DNA from 4 places in the Streptoverticillium reticulum genome. Region 1 is predicted to be linked to each of the others. Evidence: riboswitches for the same ligand, from Rfam matches in the RefSeq annotation. Region 1 holds a riboswitch; each other region holds the start of a gene.
The links. Region 1 has a riboswitch for cobalamin ahead of metE (5-methyltetrahydropteroyltriglutamate--homocysteine S-methyltransferase). Riboswitches for the same ligand answer to the same signal wherever they lie in the genome.

Region 1 (3,733 bases):
GAACTCCCCGCGCCCGCGCCGGAGTCCGAGCCCGCGCCCCGGCCGCGGTCCGCCGAACCGGCACCCGCCGCCGCCGGCGGCCGCCGCTCGCGCCGCGTGCGTCTGGGCGTCGTCGCCGCGGCAGCCGTCGGCATAGCCGTGCCCACCGCCCTCGTCGCCTGGGCGGCCACGACGCCGCCGGGTGCGCGCCAGGACGAGACGGACGCGCACCGCGCCCGGCCGAACGTCTCCGGCGCACCCCTCGCACCGTCCGGAGCCCCGGGCAGCACCGGCCCGGGCCGGGATGGCACTGCGTCGCCGGACGGCGGCAGCACGCCGACCGGCGGGACCGGCAAGGCGGAGGCCGGAGGGAAGAAGGCCGACGGCAACAGCGGTGCGCCGGAGGCGGGGACCTCCGACGGCAAGGACAACGGCGGCGGGCGCGGGAGCGACTCCGGTGAGCCGCTGACCGCCGACGTCCAGCCCTACGACTTCGCCAACCGCTGCAGCATCATGTACGTCTCCGGACGGAAACCCGCAGAGGTGCCCGAACCGCCGAACGACAGGGACGCGCGTGCCTGGGTCACCGGGCTGCGGGCCGTGCCCGGCGGAAGCATGCACATCACCGTCGACGTGCAGGGCAAGAACGGCCAGGCCGTCGTGCTGCGGGCCCTGCACGTACGCGTCCTCAAGAGCACGGCGCCCCTGGCCTGGTCGGGGTATTCGATGGGCGACGGCTGCGGTGGCGGTCTCACCCCGGCCTTCTTCGACGTCGACCTCGACCGCGACCGGCCCACCGCCCGTCCCGCGGCGGGGGAGCAGGGCGACATCAAGATCCCGGCCACCGACTTCCCGTACAAGGTCTCCTCGACGGACCCGCAGCCGCTGGACATCGTCGCCCGCACCACCGGCCACGACGTGACCTGGGAACTGGAGCTGGAGTGGAGCAGCGGCGGCCGGTCCGGGACCTTGAAGATCGACGACCACGGGCAGCCGTTCCGCACGACCGCGGTCAAGGACCGGCCGCAGTACACCTGGCGGTTCGACCAGAAGGTGTGGGAGCCGCTGCCCGACTACGCACGGAGGTAGCCGACCTCTACCCCTGGGGGACCGGCCGGTAGGTGCACATGTGCACGCCCGTGCCGCTGGTGACCGAGGAGACCAGCTCGAAGGTGCGCAGCACCCCGTCGTCGGTGAAGATCCGCTTCCCGCCGCCGAGGAGCACCGGCGTGATCATGAGCCGCAGCTCGTCGACCAGGCCCTCGCCCAGGAGGGTGCGGACGAGCGTGGGGCTGCCCATGACCTGCAGGTCGCCGCCGTCGGCGGCGCGCAGTTCGCGGATGCGGGCCAGTGCCTGGTCGCCGGGGATGCGCGTGGTGTTGTTCCACGTCAGCTCGGCGTCCCCCAGGGTCCCGGTCACGACGTACTTCGGGAGGGAGTTCATCCGGTCGGCGAACGGATCGCCGGCCCGCTCCGGCCACGCCGCGGCCATCGTCTGCCACGTGCGGCGCCCGAACAGCAGTGCCTCGGTCCTGCCCAGGGCCTCGGAGATGGCCCCGCCCATCACCTCCGGGTCGAAGAACGGGTGCGACCAGCCGCCGTGGGCGAAGCCGCCGTCGGTGTCCTCCTCGGCTCCGCCGGGTGCCTGCACGACGCCGTCCAGGCTCATGAATTCACTGACCACGATGCGCACGGGATTTCACTCCTCGTTCTTCGAAACCGCAGGACGCGGCACGTGTTCGCGCCGCCGGGACGATCGTCGCACCGACCACTGACAACGCCGCGGTGCCAGGGCCTGTCCGGCGGATCTTCGCTCGTGGGTGCGGGTGTGCGCCCCGTAAGGGGCGCGGGGCTGTTGACATATGCGGCTCCGCCGCGTGGGCGCGACCGGCCACCGACGGCCTGCAGCCGACGCACCACCCCAGGGGTCCGGGGCGCAGCCCCGAGAACCTCGGCTGCGGGCGCGTCGTGGCCGGTCGCGCAGTTCCCCGCGCCCCTTACGGGGCGCTTCGGTGCCGGGCACAAGGAGAGCCCAAACGTGGTTCATGACACACGGACTTGCGTGACCGGCATGTGAACACCGCTGTTCAAGTACCGGATCCCCGCCCTAGGGTGGCGCGTGCAGCTGGTTCGCCCTGCTCGCCAGGCAGGCGCGTCGTAAGAGGGAACCCGGTGGGAATCCGGGACTGCCCCGCAGCGGTGAGCGGGAACGACCGCCGTCATACGCACTGGGCCCTGTGACGGGTCCGGGAAGCGACGGCCAGTAGGTGTCTGCCTTCGGCAGATGTGCCCGTGAGTCCGAAGACCTGCCCGTTGCCCGCGCGCGACCGATCGTGCGCGGAGATCTCGGTGACCTCGAGGGCGGGTCGGCGTATCCATCGAACGGGCGCTCCACGGCTGTGGCGTGGTCCGTCCGCCAACCCCTTCGCGTTCTCGCCGCGTTCCGAGATCCAGGATGCAGCTCGCGAAGGAGAGTTTTGTGACCAGCAAGTCCGCAGCCGCGGCAGCCCGCGCCACCGTGTACGGCTACCCCCGCCAAGGCCGCAACCGCGAACTGAAGAAGGCGATCGAGGGCTACTGGAAGGGCCGCGTCACCGCCGACGCCCTCCGGGAGACGGCCGCCGGACTGCGCCGCACCACCTGGCGGCAGCTCGCCGAGGCCGGCATCCACGAGGTGCCGACCGGCGACTTCTCGTACTACGACCACGTCCTGGACACCAGCGTCATGGTCGGTGCGATCCCCGCCCGGCACCGCGCGGCCGTCGAAGCCGACGCCCTGGACGGCTACTTCGCGATGGCCCGCGGCACCCAGGACGTGGCGCCGCTGGAGATGACCAAGTGGTTCGACACCAACTACCACTACCTGGTCCCGGAACTCGGCCCCGACACCGTCTTCACCACCGACTCCGCCAAGCAGCTCGCCGAGCTCGAGGAGGCCCTCGCCCTGGGCCTGGCCGCGCGCCCCGTCCTGGTCGGTCCCGTCACCTACCTCCTGCTCGCGAAGCCCGCGCCCGGCGTCGGGCCCGGCTTCGAACCGCTCACGCTCCTCGACCGGTTGCTGCCCGTCTACGCCGAAGTGCTGGCGGACCTCAGGGCCGCCGGCGCCGAGTGGGTGCAGCTCGACGAGCCCGCCCTGGTCCAGGACCGCACCCCGGCCGAGCTGAACGCCGCCGCCCGCGCCTACCGCGAACTGGGCGCCCTCACCGACCGGCCGAAGCTGCTGGTCGCCTCCTACTTCGACCGCCTCGGCGAGGCCCTGCCGGTCCTGGCCAAGGCTCCGGTCGAGGGCCTGGCCCTCGACTTCACCCGGTCCGCGGCCGCCAACCTCGACGACCTCGCGGCCGTCGGCGGTCTGCCCGGCAAACGCCTGGTCGCCGGCGTGGTCAACGGCCGCAACGTGTGGATCAACGACCTGGAGAAATCGCTGGCCACCCTCGGCACCCTCCTCGGCCTCGCAGGCCGCGTCGACGTCGCGGCCTCCTGCTCCCTGCTGCACGTCCCGCTCGACGCCACGGCCGAACGGGACATCGACCCGCAGATCGTCCGCTGGCTCGCCTTCGCCCGCCAGAAGACGGGCGAGATCGTCACGCTGGCCCGCGCACTGGAGCGCGGCACCGACTCCGTCGCGGCCGAACTCGCCGCCAATCGAGCGGATCTGGCCTCCCGGGCAGGATCCGCCATCACCCACGACCCTGCCGTGCGCGCCCGCAGTGCCGCCGTCACCGAGGCCGACACGCACCGCTCGCAGCGCTAC
Region 2 (3,733 bases), 5.0 Mb from region 1:
TCAGGAGGGTTGTCGAGGGTGCGGGAGACATCGTCGCTGTAGAGCAGAGCGAAACGCCTGCTCACGCTGCCCCCTGGACACCGTGGCTGTCGCTGCGGCTGTCGAGGTAGGCCTCGTGGTCGATCGCGGCGGAGCGGTCACCCGCACGGGCCCGGGCACAGGCCTCGGCGACGCGCGGATCGTCGCCGGTCGCCTCCCACACCCAGTCCATGAAGAGAGTCATGAGGTCGGCGACGGGCGTCGTCTCCACGGCCTCGGTGAAGGCCTCTCTCCGATGCTCGGGCAGGAAGTCGCGTACGTCACGGATGGTGGCCCGGACCGTGACCGTCTCGCCGCGGAAGGTCGTGGTGATCACGGGGGTCTGCTGTGCGCTCATGCCGCTTCTCCTGACGGGCGGTCGGCCCGGCCGTCCGCCGGGCCCGACGTGGCTGTCCGAGCCGTTCGATCCTAGGGCAGCCAACCCCCGCCCGGGGCGGTTTCCAGGCCCGTGAAGAGCCCCTGAAGCCCCCTCACCGCGCCCCCGCGGCCCACCCCCCAACCCCCCGCACACCCCCACCCGTTAGCACATTCCGCAACCATCCGACGACGCCCCGACACAACATGTGGGGGCGCTCCCGACCCCCGGCACTAGATGTATGCTCGTCCTCGCTGTCGCCGCAGGGGAATCCGGTGGAAATCCGGAACTGTCCCGCAACGGTGAATGTATGCGCATATGCGCTCCACAAGTCCGAGGACCTGCCGCCAGCGCGCCCACGTCCGAGCCGCCCCAGGGCTTGGCATGGGTGACGAACACGTCCGGGCCCCGCGGGTTGGGCCGATGGGCGCTGTCCGGCATGCCCCGAAGAAGTGTGCCGGTACGCGTTCCGTCGAGTGCCTCCCGAGCGGCCCCAGCCGACCAGCCGAGCGAGGGAGAGCCACACGTGACCATCGCGCCCGCCGATCCGGTCTCAGCAGCCACTGCGGAGGAGACCGGCGGCCCCGGGACCGCGCTGCTGCGCACCCTGACCGATCTCACCGCCGATCTGCCCGCCACCGACCCCGGCAAGGTCGCCGCCGCCGCGCTGCGCGGCCGGCACCCCGGGTCGGACGAGGCCGAGCTGCGGTCCCTGGCCACCGAGGCCGCCGCCGGGCTGATCGCCGAGGAGCCGGAGTACTCGCGGCTCGCGGCGCGGCTGCTCACGCTCGCCATCCGGGAGGAGGCGGCCGGGCAGGGCGCGGTCTCCTTCTCCGCCTCCGTCGCCGTCGGGCACCGTGAGGGCCTGATCGCCGACGGCACCGCCGCGTTCGTCGCCGAGCACGCCGCGCGGCTCGACGCGCTCGTGGACGGCGCCCTCGCCGACGGCGCCGACGACCGGTTCGGGTACTTCGGCCTGCGGACGCTCCACAGCCGCTACCTGCTCCGGCACCCGATCACCCGCAACGTGATCGAGACCCCGCAGCACTTCCTGCTGCGCGTCGCCTGCGGCCTGGCCGAGGACCACTCCGTCCGGGCCCTGGAGGACGTCGCCGAGCTCTACCGGCTCACCAGCACGCTCTCGTACCTGCCGTCCTCCCCCACGCTCTTCAACTCCGGCACGCGCCACCCGCAGATGTCGTCCTGCTACCTGCTGGACTCGCCGCTGGACGAGCTGGACTCGATCTACGACCGCTACCACCAGGTCGCGCGGCTGTCGAAGCACGCGGGCGGCATCGGGCTCTCCTACTCCCGCATCCGCTCCCGCGGTTCTCTGATCCGCGGCACCAACGGGCACTCCAACGGCATCGTGCCGTTCCTGCGCACCCTCGACGCCTCCGTCGCCGCGGTCAACCAGGGCGGCCGGCGCAAGGGCGCGGCCTGCGTCTACCTGGAGACCTGGCACGCGGACATCGAGGAGTTCCTGGAGCTCCGCGACAACACGGGCGAAGAGGCCCGCCGCACCCACAACCTCAACATCGCGCACTGGATTCCGGACGAGTTCATGCGCCGCGTCGAGGCGGACGCCGACTGGTCGCTGTTCTCCCCGGCGGACACCCCCGACCTGGTCGACCTGTGGGGCGACGAGTTCGACGCCGCGTACCGTGCGTACGAGGCCCAGGGCAAGGCCGTCAAGCAGATCCCGGCCCGCGTCCTCTACGCCCGCATGATGCGCACCCTCGCGCAGACCGGCAACGGCTGGATGACGTTCAAGGACGCCTCCAACCGCACCGCCAACCAGACCGCCGAGCCGGGCGCGGTCGTCCACTCCTCCAACCTCTGCACCGAGATCCTCGAGGTCACCAACGACGGCGAGACGGCCGTCTGCAACCTCGGTTCGGTCAACCTCGCCGCGCACCTGGGTGCCGACGGCGAGATGGACTGGGAGAAGCTGGACCGCACGGTCCGCACGGCCGTCACCTTCCTCGACCGCGTCGTGGACATCAACTTCTACCCGACCGAACAGGCGGGCTCCTCCAACTCCCGCTGGCGGCCGGTCGGTCTGGGCCTGATGGGCCTGCAGGACGTCTTCTTCCGGCTGCGGCTGGCCTTCGACTCGCCCGAGGCGAAGGCGCTGTCCACCCGGATCTCCGAGCGGATCATGCTGGCGGCGTACGAGTCCTCGGCCGACCTCGCCGAGCGGCACGGCCCGCACCCGGCCTGGGAGGCCACCCGCACCGCCCGCGGCGTGCTGCACCCCGACCACTACGCGGACGCCACGGCCACCTGGCCGGAGCGCTGGGACGCCCTGCGCGCCCGGATCGCGAAGACCGGCATGCGCAACTCGCTGCTGCTCGCCATCGCCCCGACCGCCACGATCGCCTCGATCGCCGGCGTGTACGAGTGCATCGAGCCGCAGGTCTCCAACCTCTTCAAGCGCGAGACCCTCAGCGGTGAGTTCCTCCAGGTCAACACCTACCTGGTGGAGGACCTGAAGCAGCTCGGCGTGTGGGACGCCACCACGCGCGACGCGATGACCGACGCCAACGGCTCGATCCAGGACCTGAAGTGGATCCCGCAGGAGGTGCGCGACCTGTACCGCACCGCCTGGGAGATCCCGCAGCGCTCCCTGATCGACATGGCCGCGGCCCGCACGCCGTACCTGGACCAGAGCCAGTCGCTGAACCTCTTCATGGCCTCGCCCACCATCGGCAAGCTCAGCTCGATGTACGCGTACGCCTGGAAGCAGGGCATCAAGACGACGTACTACCTGCGTTCGCGCCCCGCGACCCGCATCGCCCGCGCGGCGTCCGGCAATTCGGCCGCCGCCGCCACCATTCCGGTGCAGCAGGCCGCGCCCGACGCGGACGCCATCGCCTGCTCCCTCGAAAACCCCGAGTCCTGCGAGGCCTGCCAGTAATGTCCGCCGAACGTTCCAAGAACCTGCTCGACCCGGGCTTCGAGCTGACCCTGCGTCCCATGCGGTACCCGGACTTCTACGACCGCTACCGCGACGCGATCAAGAACACCTGGACCGTCGAGGAGGTCGATCTCCACTCCGACGTCGCCGACCTCGCCAAGCTCTCGCCGGGCGAGCAGCACATGATCGGCCGCCTGGTCGCATTTTTCGCGACCGGTGACTCGATCGTCGCGAACAACCTCGTGCTGACGCTGTACAAGCACATCAACTCCCCGGAGGCGCGGCTCTACCTGTCGCGGCAGCTCTTCGAGGAAGCCGTGCACGTCCAGTTCTACTTGACGCTGCTCGACACCTACCTGCCCGACCCGGAGGACCGCACTGCCGCGTTCGCCGCGGTGGAGAACATCCCGTCCATCCGC
Region 3 (3,733 bases), 6.5 Mb from region 1:
CCAGTGCCTCCTTGGACTCGGCGGCACCGATGAAACCGACCGGTATGCCGAGCACGGCCGCCGGGCGCGGTGCGCCCTCCGCGACCATCTCCAGCAGGCGGAACAGCGCGGTCGGCGCGTTGCCGACCGCCACCACCGCGCCGTCCAGCTTCTCGCGCCACAGCTCCAGGGCCGCGGCGCTGCGCGTGGTGCCCATGCGCCGGGCCAGTTCGGGCACGGACGGGTCGGCGAGGGTGCACAGCACCTCGTTGTCCGCGGGCAGCCGCTTGCGGGTGACCCCGCTGGCGACCATGTTGGCGTCGCACAGGATCGGCGCACCCGCGCGCAGCGCCTCGCGGGCGCGGGCCACGGCCTGCGGGGACCAGGCCAGGTCGCGGACGAGATCGGTCATCCCGCACGCGTGGATCATGCGGACCGCCACCTTGCTGACGTCCGGCGGCAGTCCGCCGAGGTCGGCCTCGGCGCGGATGGTGGCGAAGGACTGGCGGTAGATGGACGCGCCGTCCTTGTCGTAGTCGAACACTGTGCCCTCGTCGCCCTTGTCGTTCATCGTGTGGTGGTACGAGCCGTCGCCACCGCGCCGGCCAGGTCTGCTGCCGGCACCGTCACCCGTGCCGTCTCCGTCGTGTTGTCCCGTATCGCGATCCGGTAGCCGTCGCCCGTGGCCAGGACGTCCACCCACCGGCCGCCGCCGGGGCGGCCGCAGCGCCGCTCGCACCCGGACCAGTACACGGGCAGGGGCTGCCCGGGCGCGGAGCGCGCGAGGCAGGCCGCCGCGTCCGCCCGTACGTCCGCAAGGGACTTGGCGCATCCGGGGCGGCCGGCGCACGCGCCCGCGCGGTGCCAGGCGGAGTCGGCCGAGGTGACCAGGCCCGCCTCCGCGAGGGCCGCCAGGCGGGCGGGGGCCGCGTCGGCCGGGAGGCCGGGGACGACGACGCCGCGCCAGGGGGTCACCCGGAGTTCGCCCGTGCCGGCGATGGCCGTCTCGTACAACTGCCGCCATTGACCGGTGCTCAGGCGGCCGAGCGGGGCCGTGACCGACAGCGCGGTCCGGCCGCCGGGGCCGGGGACGAGCCCGGGGGCCGTGGGGACGCCCGGCTGCGGAGCACTCTGGGCCGGTTCGGCGGCGATGCCTTCGGCGGTGAGCCGCTGCCCCAACACGTCGAGCCGCGGCCGCTGTCCGGCGGGGAGCTCGGCGATCCGCCAGGCGGTGCTGCCGGTGCGGCGCCGCTCGTCCAGGAACCACTCGGCCGCGAGCACGGCCGCGCGCGGGGCGTGCGCGGCGGGGATGCGCAGGCAGGAGCCGGTTGCCGCGTAGGAGAGCAGGGCGTGCCCGTCGTCCGTTGCGATCAATGTCACATCGGGGGCGAGGGCGGCGATATCGCCGCGGCCGTCGTCCAGACCGAAGAGGAAACGTCCGGAAAGTTTAGTGATGTCCGGGTTCGCACAGAGGAGTTGGTCCAGTGCGCGGGACCAGGCCTGGACGTCGGCGGGAGCCGGGCCGTCGAGGCCGCAGAGCGGGGACGCCGCCACGTTCCGTACGCGGTCGTGCCGTTCGGAGGGCAGCAGGCCCGCTTCGTGAAGGCGGCTGCCGAGTTCGCCGCCGCAGGCTTCGGGGAGGCCGCGGAGCTGGACGTTGCCGCGGGAGGTGAGGTCGAGGTGCCCGTCGCCCAGTTCGTCGGACAGCCGTGCCAGCGCTTCGGCCTGACGGTTCGTCAGAAGTCCGCCCGGCAGCCGGACGCGGGCCAGGGCGCCGTCGTCCGCGGGGTGCAACCGGACCGCACCGGGGCAGCGGTCGCCGCCGGTGCGGGCAGGGGGGTCGGAGGGGGCGGGCATGGCGGCGAGCATACCCACGGTGGGGGTGGCGGTGCCGGGCTTGTCCGTCGGCTGCGGGCCGGTGGGAGCTGGTCGCGCAGTTCCTCGCGCCCCTTGACGGGGCGCCCCCTTCGGGGCGCGCCCCCGCTAGTATGACCACGCCAGCGACGGCGACAGGGGAGGAAGCCGGTGTGATTCCGGTACGGTCCCGCCACTGTGAGCACGGCGGTGAGACGCCGGGCGAGTCAGGAACTCCCGCCGTCCTCACGACCACCCGGGGCGCGGACCCCGAGGAAGGCCAGCCGCAGCATGCGCATCCTTCTCCTGTCGACGTCCGACACCGACCTGCTCAGCGCCCGCGCGGCCGGCGGACCGGTGCCGTACCGGCTCGCCAACCCCGCCCGGCTGGACCGCGAAGAGCTGCCCGCTCTGCTGGAGGGCACCGACCTCGTCGTCGTACGGCTCCTCGGCGGCGTCCGCGCCTGGCAGGAAGGGCTCGACCTGCTGCTCGCCGGGGACAGGCCCGTCGTCGTCCTGACCGGTGAACAGGCGCCCGACGCCCAGCTGATGGAGCACTCGACCGTGCCCATCGGCATCGCCGCCGAGGCCCACGCCTACCTTGCCCACGGCGGGCCCGCCAACCTCGACCAGCTGGCGCGGTTCCTCTCCGACACCGTGCTGCTGACCGGCCACGGCTTCGAACCGCCCGCCTCCGCCCCCTCGTGGGGCGAGCTCGAGCGCACCCCGAAGGCGGCGAACCCGGACGGCCCGCTCGTCGCCGTGCTCTACTACCGTGCCCACCACATGAGCGGCAACACCGCTTTCGTCGACGCCCTCTGCGGTGCCGTCGAGGACGCGGGCGGCCGGGCGCTGCCGCTGTACGTCGCCTCGCTGCGCGCCCCCGAGCCCGAACTCGTCGACGCCCTGCGCGCGGCCGACGTCGTCGTCACCACCGTGCTCGCCGCGGGCGGCACCAAGCCCGCCGATGCCTCGGCCGGCGGCGACGACGAGTCCTGGGACGCCGGCGCCCTCGCCTCCCTGGACGTGCCCGTCCTGCAGGCCCTGTGCCTGACCGGGCCGCGCAGCGCGTGGGAGGAGAACGACGAGGGCCTCTCCCCACTCGACGCCGCGACCCAGGTCGCCGTCCCGGAGTTCGACGGGCGCATCATCACCGTCCCGTTCTCCTTCAAGGAGGTCGACGAGGACGGCCTGCCCGCCTACGTCGCCGACCCCGAGCGCGCCGCCCGCGTCGCCGGCATCGCCGTGCGCCACGCCCGCCTGCGCCACATCCCGGCCGCCGAGAAGCGGATCGCCCTCGTCCTCTCCGCCTACCCCACCAAGCACTCACGCATCGGCAACGCCGTCGGTCTCGACACCCCCGCCAGCGCCGTCGCGCTGCTGCGCCGGCTGCGCGCGGAGGGCTACGACTTCGGGAACGAGGCCGAAGAGCCCGTTCCCGGGCTGGAGTCGGGCGACGGCGACGAGCTCATCTACGCCCTCATCGAGGCCGGCGGCCACGACCAGGACTGGCTCACCGAGGAGCAGCTCGCCCGCAACCCCGTCCGCATCCCGGCCGCCGACTACAAGCGCTGGTACGACCGACTCCCGGCCGAACTGCGCGAGGCCGTCGAGGAACACTGGGGGCCCGCGCCCGGCGAGATGTTCCTCGACCGCAGCCGCAACCCCGAGGGCGACATCGTGCTGGCCGCCCTGCGCCGCGGCAACCTGCTGGTCCTCATCCAGCCGCCGCGCGGCTTCGGCGAGAACCCCATCGCCATCTACCACGACCCCGACCTGCCGCCCTCGCACCACTACCTGGCCGCCTACCGCTGGATCGCGGCCACCCGCGAGGACGGCGGCTTCGGCGCCGACGCGATGGTCCACCTCGGCAAGCACGGCAACCTGGAGTGGCTGCCCG
Region 4 (3,733 bases), 2.1 Mb from region 1:
TTCCCTGTCCGCGTTCCTATCCGCGCCGGCGGCGGGTCTGCCAGACGGCGGCCGCGCCGAGGACGGCCACGGCCGCGATGCCCGCGACCAGGCCGGCGGAGGGCCCGCCGTCGTCCTTCTTCTTCTCCGGTCCGGCCGCGGGCCTGCTGCCGCCGCCCACCTGCTCGCCGCAGCCCGACTCCGGGTATCCGGCGATCGCGCACAGCAGCGCGGAGGAGTTGTAGCGCAGCGGCTTCGCCACCGCGGCCAGCGCCTCCCCGGCGCTCGCGTCCGTGCCGACCTGCGCGCACGCGGTGCGCGCGGCCGGCGGGGCGGCGCCCGCGGGGGCGTCCGCGGCCGTGCCGAAGTCGAGGACGACGGCCACCCGCTTGCTGCCGTCCTTCGCGGGCGTGGCGTCGCACACCGCCGCGAAGTCGGCCGCGCCCCGCGGCTTCGCCGCCTGCGCGGAGTCCTCGCTGACGGCGAAGCGGAAGCCGATCGTCTCCCCGTCGCCGGGGCGTGCGGTGGCGGGGCCCTGCGTGGCGTACGTCCAGTCCTTGCCGCCGCCCGCCGCCTGCCAGAAGGACCAGTAGCGGTAGCCGGCCGCCTGCGCGGGGGCCGCGCCGAGCACTGCGAGCATCCCGGCCGCCAGAAGCGCACCGGCTCCGCGCATCACCCGTGTCACTGCTGGTTCTTCTTCATGCGGCCGCTGAGGAGGATGCCGACGCCGACGCTGGCGATGAAGGCGGCGCCCAGGACCCACCAGCGGGTGGAGTCGCTGCCGCCGTCCTTCTTCTCCTCGGCCGACGGCTTCTCCGAAGCCGCGGCCTCCGGCTTCGGGCCCGTCGCGGCGAGCTGCTGCACCAGGTCCGCGCCGCCGAAGGCGCGCGGGTCGGCGCCCGCGGTGTGCGCGGCGAGGATCAGCTTGGCGAGGCGGCCCGGGTCGCCCGCGGCCCACTCGGCGGTCTTGCTGTCCTTGGACTGCAGCCACGCCAGCGGCTTGCCGGCCGCCTCGCGGTGCCCGCCCGCGGCGAGGGCGATCACGGCGTCGGCGGTGGCGCCGAAGTCGGGGCCCTCCGGGGCGCCCGGCATCGAGGACTTCAGCTGCCCGCCGTTCGCGTCGAGCTTCTTCGCCAGGTAGCCGGCGACGGCGTCGGCCGCAGCGGCCGCGTCCTTGGGCTTCGCGCTGTCGTCGCCCGCGCAGTCCAGCGGCTTGACGGGCTTGTCGCCCTTGTCCGGTGCACCGGCCCCGAAGCCCTTGCCGAGGGCGGCCAGGGCGGCCGCGGTCGAGGCGAGGTCGTTGGCCTGCAGCTCGCCGTTCTGCGGGAGGTAGGCGAACGCGCCGCGCTCGTCCTCCTTCTTGTCGCAGCCGAGCTGGAAGGACAGCAGCGCGTCGTACGGGCTCTTGCCGCCCTTGCCGGTGGCCTTCGCCGGGTCCTGGCCCGCGGCGGCGAAGGCGCCGGCCGCGATGGAGGTGGAGTTGGCGTCGCTGGCCGCGCCGGGGGTCATGCCCCAGCCGCCGTCCTCGTTCTGGTGCTCCTTGAGCCAGCCGAGGCCCTTCTGCACGGCGCCGTCCCGGCCGCCCACGGCGGCGAGGCCCTGCACGGCGGCGGAGGTCGCGTCCGTGAACTCGCCGGCCTTGGGGTCGCAGGCCTTGCCGGTGTCGGCCCGGTAGCCGGCGAAGCCGCCGTCGGAGCACTGCTGGCCCGCCAGCCAGTCCACGGCCGCGGGGGCCGGGGAGACGCCCACCGCGTGCTGGGCGACGAGGGCGAGCGACTGCCGGAAGACACCGTCGAACTTGGGGTCCTTGGCGCCGTACAGACCCGGGGCCGCCGGGGACGGGGAGCCGTCGGCGAAGGCCGCGGGCGCTGCGGCGGCGCCCAGCACGGCGGCGGTGGCCAGGGCCACGGCGCCGCGGCGCGCGTGGACGGCGAAGGAGGGGGCCATGGGGGTCGGTGCCTCTCGGTGTCTGTACGAGTCCGTACGGGAGGGCGTACGCAGCCGCGCGGCGGTCGCCGCGCCGGGGCGCGGGGCACCGGCCCGGCCCCGCATACCTCGACGGGTGAGCCTTTTCCGCCTCGGTACGGGTGCTCCGGCTCACAGGGCCCGGGGCCCTGCTCACGGTTGCGGGTCAGCGCCGGATTCGCACCGGCTTCCCCCGTTCCGAGGTGGGATGAAGTTGTCCCGGACACCTTAACCGGATGCCCGCATGCGTGGCGGGGCGGTTACGTACCGCACATGCGCATGCATTGCCCGTCCTGCGGGGAGCTGCTATCCCCATCTGATGGGGCATCTGATGGGACGTCAGATAGGGAGGGGTCACAGATGACCGGAATCGCCGAGCACGGACAGCTCTTCATCGGCGGCACCATGGTGGAACCGGCGACGGACGCCGTGCTCGACGTCGTCTCGCCGCACACCGAGGAGACCATCGGGCGCGTGCCGCACGCCGCGCCCGCCGACGTGGACCGGGCCGTGGTCGCGGCCCGTACCGCCTTCGACTCCGGGGTGTGGGCCGGGCTGCCGCCGGACGAGCGGATCGCGGTCGTCACCCGCATCAAGGACGCGATCGCCGCCCGGTACGAGGAGTTCGCCCGCGTCATCTCCGCGCAGAACGGCTCCCCCTACTCCTGGAGCGTCCTCGCGCAGGCGCTCGGCGCGGTGATGGTGTGGGACTGCGCCATCTCCGTGGCCCGGGACTTCCCCTACGAGGAACGCCGGGCCGGCGCGCTCGGCCCGCTGCTCGTGCGGCGCGAGCCGGTCGGGGTGGTGGCGGCCGTGGTGCCCTGGAACGTGCCGCAGTTCACCGCGGCCACGAAGCTGGCGCCCGCGCTGCTGGCCGGCTGCTCGGTGATCCTCAAGCCGTCGCCCGAGACGCCGCTGGACGCGTACCTCCTCGCGGAGATCGCCGCGGAGGCAGGGCTGCCGGAGGGCGTGCTGTCGGTCCTGCCCGCCGGGCGGGAGACCGGCGAGTACCTCGTCGGGCACCCCGGCGTCGACAAGGTGGCCTTCACCGGGTCGGTCGCGGCGGGCAAGCGCGTGATGGAGGTCGCCGCGCGCAACCTGACCCGCGTCACGCTCGAACTGGGCGGCAAGTCCGCCGCCATCGTTCTGCCGGACGCCGACCTGGACGCGGCCGTCGCGGGCATCGTGCCCAGCGCCTGGATGAACAACGGCCAGGCGTGCGTTGCCCAGACCCGCATCCTGGCCCCGCGCGTCCACTACGCGGAGCTCGCCGAACGGTTGGCCGCGGCCGCCGCGGAGTTGACCGTCGGCGACCCGCTCGACCCGGCGACCGCGGTCGGCCCGCTGGTGACGCGGCGGCAGCGCGACCGCTCGCTGGAGTACATCGCATTCGGGAGGGAGGAAGGAGCCAAGATCCTCGCGGGCGGCGGCCGTCCGGCCGGCCGGGAGAAGGGCTGGTACGTCGAGCCGACGCTCTTCGGGGACGTGGGCAACGCGATGCGCATCGCCCGCGAGGAGATCTTCGGCCCGGTCGTCTGCCTGCTGCCCTACGAGGACGAGGAGGAGGCCGTCGCGATCGCCGACGACTCGGACTACGGGCTGTCGGGCAGCGTGTGGACGGCGGACGTCGAGCGGGGCGTGGAGGTGGCGCGCAGGGTGCGCACGGGGACGTACTGCGTGAACACCTTCAGCCTGGACATGATGGGGCCCTTCGGGGGCTACAAGTCCTCGGGGATGGGTCGGGAGTTCGGGCCGGAGGGGTTTGCGGAGTATCTGGAGCACAAGACGA

Region 2: it holds a riboswitch for cobalamin, as region 1 does, so the genes downstream of both, ACMATS_RS13270 (ribonucleoside-diphosphate reductase subunit alpha) here and metE (5-methyltetrahydropteroyltriglutamate--homocysteine S-methyltransferase) in region 1, are expected to answer to the same signal.
Region 3: it holds a riboswitch for cobalamin, as region 1 does, so the genes downstream of both, cobN (cobaltochelatase subunit CobN) here and metE (5-methyltetrahydropteroyltriglutamate--homocysteine S-methyltransferase) in region 1, are expected to answer to the same signal.
Region 4: it holds a riboswitch for cobalamin, as region 1 does, so the genes downstream of both, ACMATS_RS27015 (prenyltransferase/squalene oxidase repeat-containing protein) here and metE (5-methyltetrahydropteroyltriglutamate--homocysteine S-methyltransferase) in region 1, are expected to answer to the same signal.

The regions. Positions count from the first base shown of each region.
Region 1 covers NZ_CP179755.1:7,976,296-7,980,028, forward strand. Annotated here, with positions in the region: gene ACMATS_RS36345 (helix-turn-helix domain-containing protein) at 1-1,068, shown strand, start outside; gene ACMATS_RS36350 (dihydrofolate reductase family protein) at 1,076-1,672, opposite strand; cobalamin riboswitch at 2,125-2,290, shown strand; gene metE (5-methyltetrahydropteroyltriglutamate--homocysteine S-methyltransferase) at 2,459-3,733, shown strand, end outside.
Region 2 covers NZ_CP179755.1:2,976,079-2,979,811, forward strand. Annotated here, with positions in the region: gene ACMATS_RS13265 (hypothetical protein) at 62-376, opposite strand; cobalamin riboswitch at 623-758, shown strand; gene ACMATS_RS13270 (ribonucleoside-diphosphate reductase subunit alpha) at 921-3,314, shown strand; gene ACMATS_RS13275 (ribonucleotide-diphosphate reductase subunit beta) at 3,314-3,733, shown strand, end outside.
Region 3 covers NZ_CP179755.1:1,513,118-1,516,850, reverse strand. Annotated here, with positions in the region: gene ACMATS_RS07075 (precorrin-8X methylmutase) at 1-550, opposite strand, end outside; gene cobG (precorrin-3B synthase) at 547-1,836, opposite strand; cobalamin riboswitch at 1,967-2,093, shown strand; gene cobN (cobaltochelatase subunit CobN) at 2,125-3,733, shown strand, end outside.
Region 4 covers NZ_CP179755.1:5,867,004-5,870,736, forward strand. Annotated here, with positions in the region: gene ACMATS_RS27010 (SCO2322 family protein) at 17-655, opposite strand; gene ACMATS_RS27015 (prenyltransferase/squalene oxidase repeat-containing protein) at 661-1,926, opposite strand; cobalamin riboswitch at 2,044-2,181, opposite strand; gene ACMATS_RS27020 (aldehyde dehydrogenase) at 2,305-3,733, shown strand, end outside.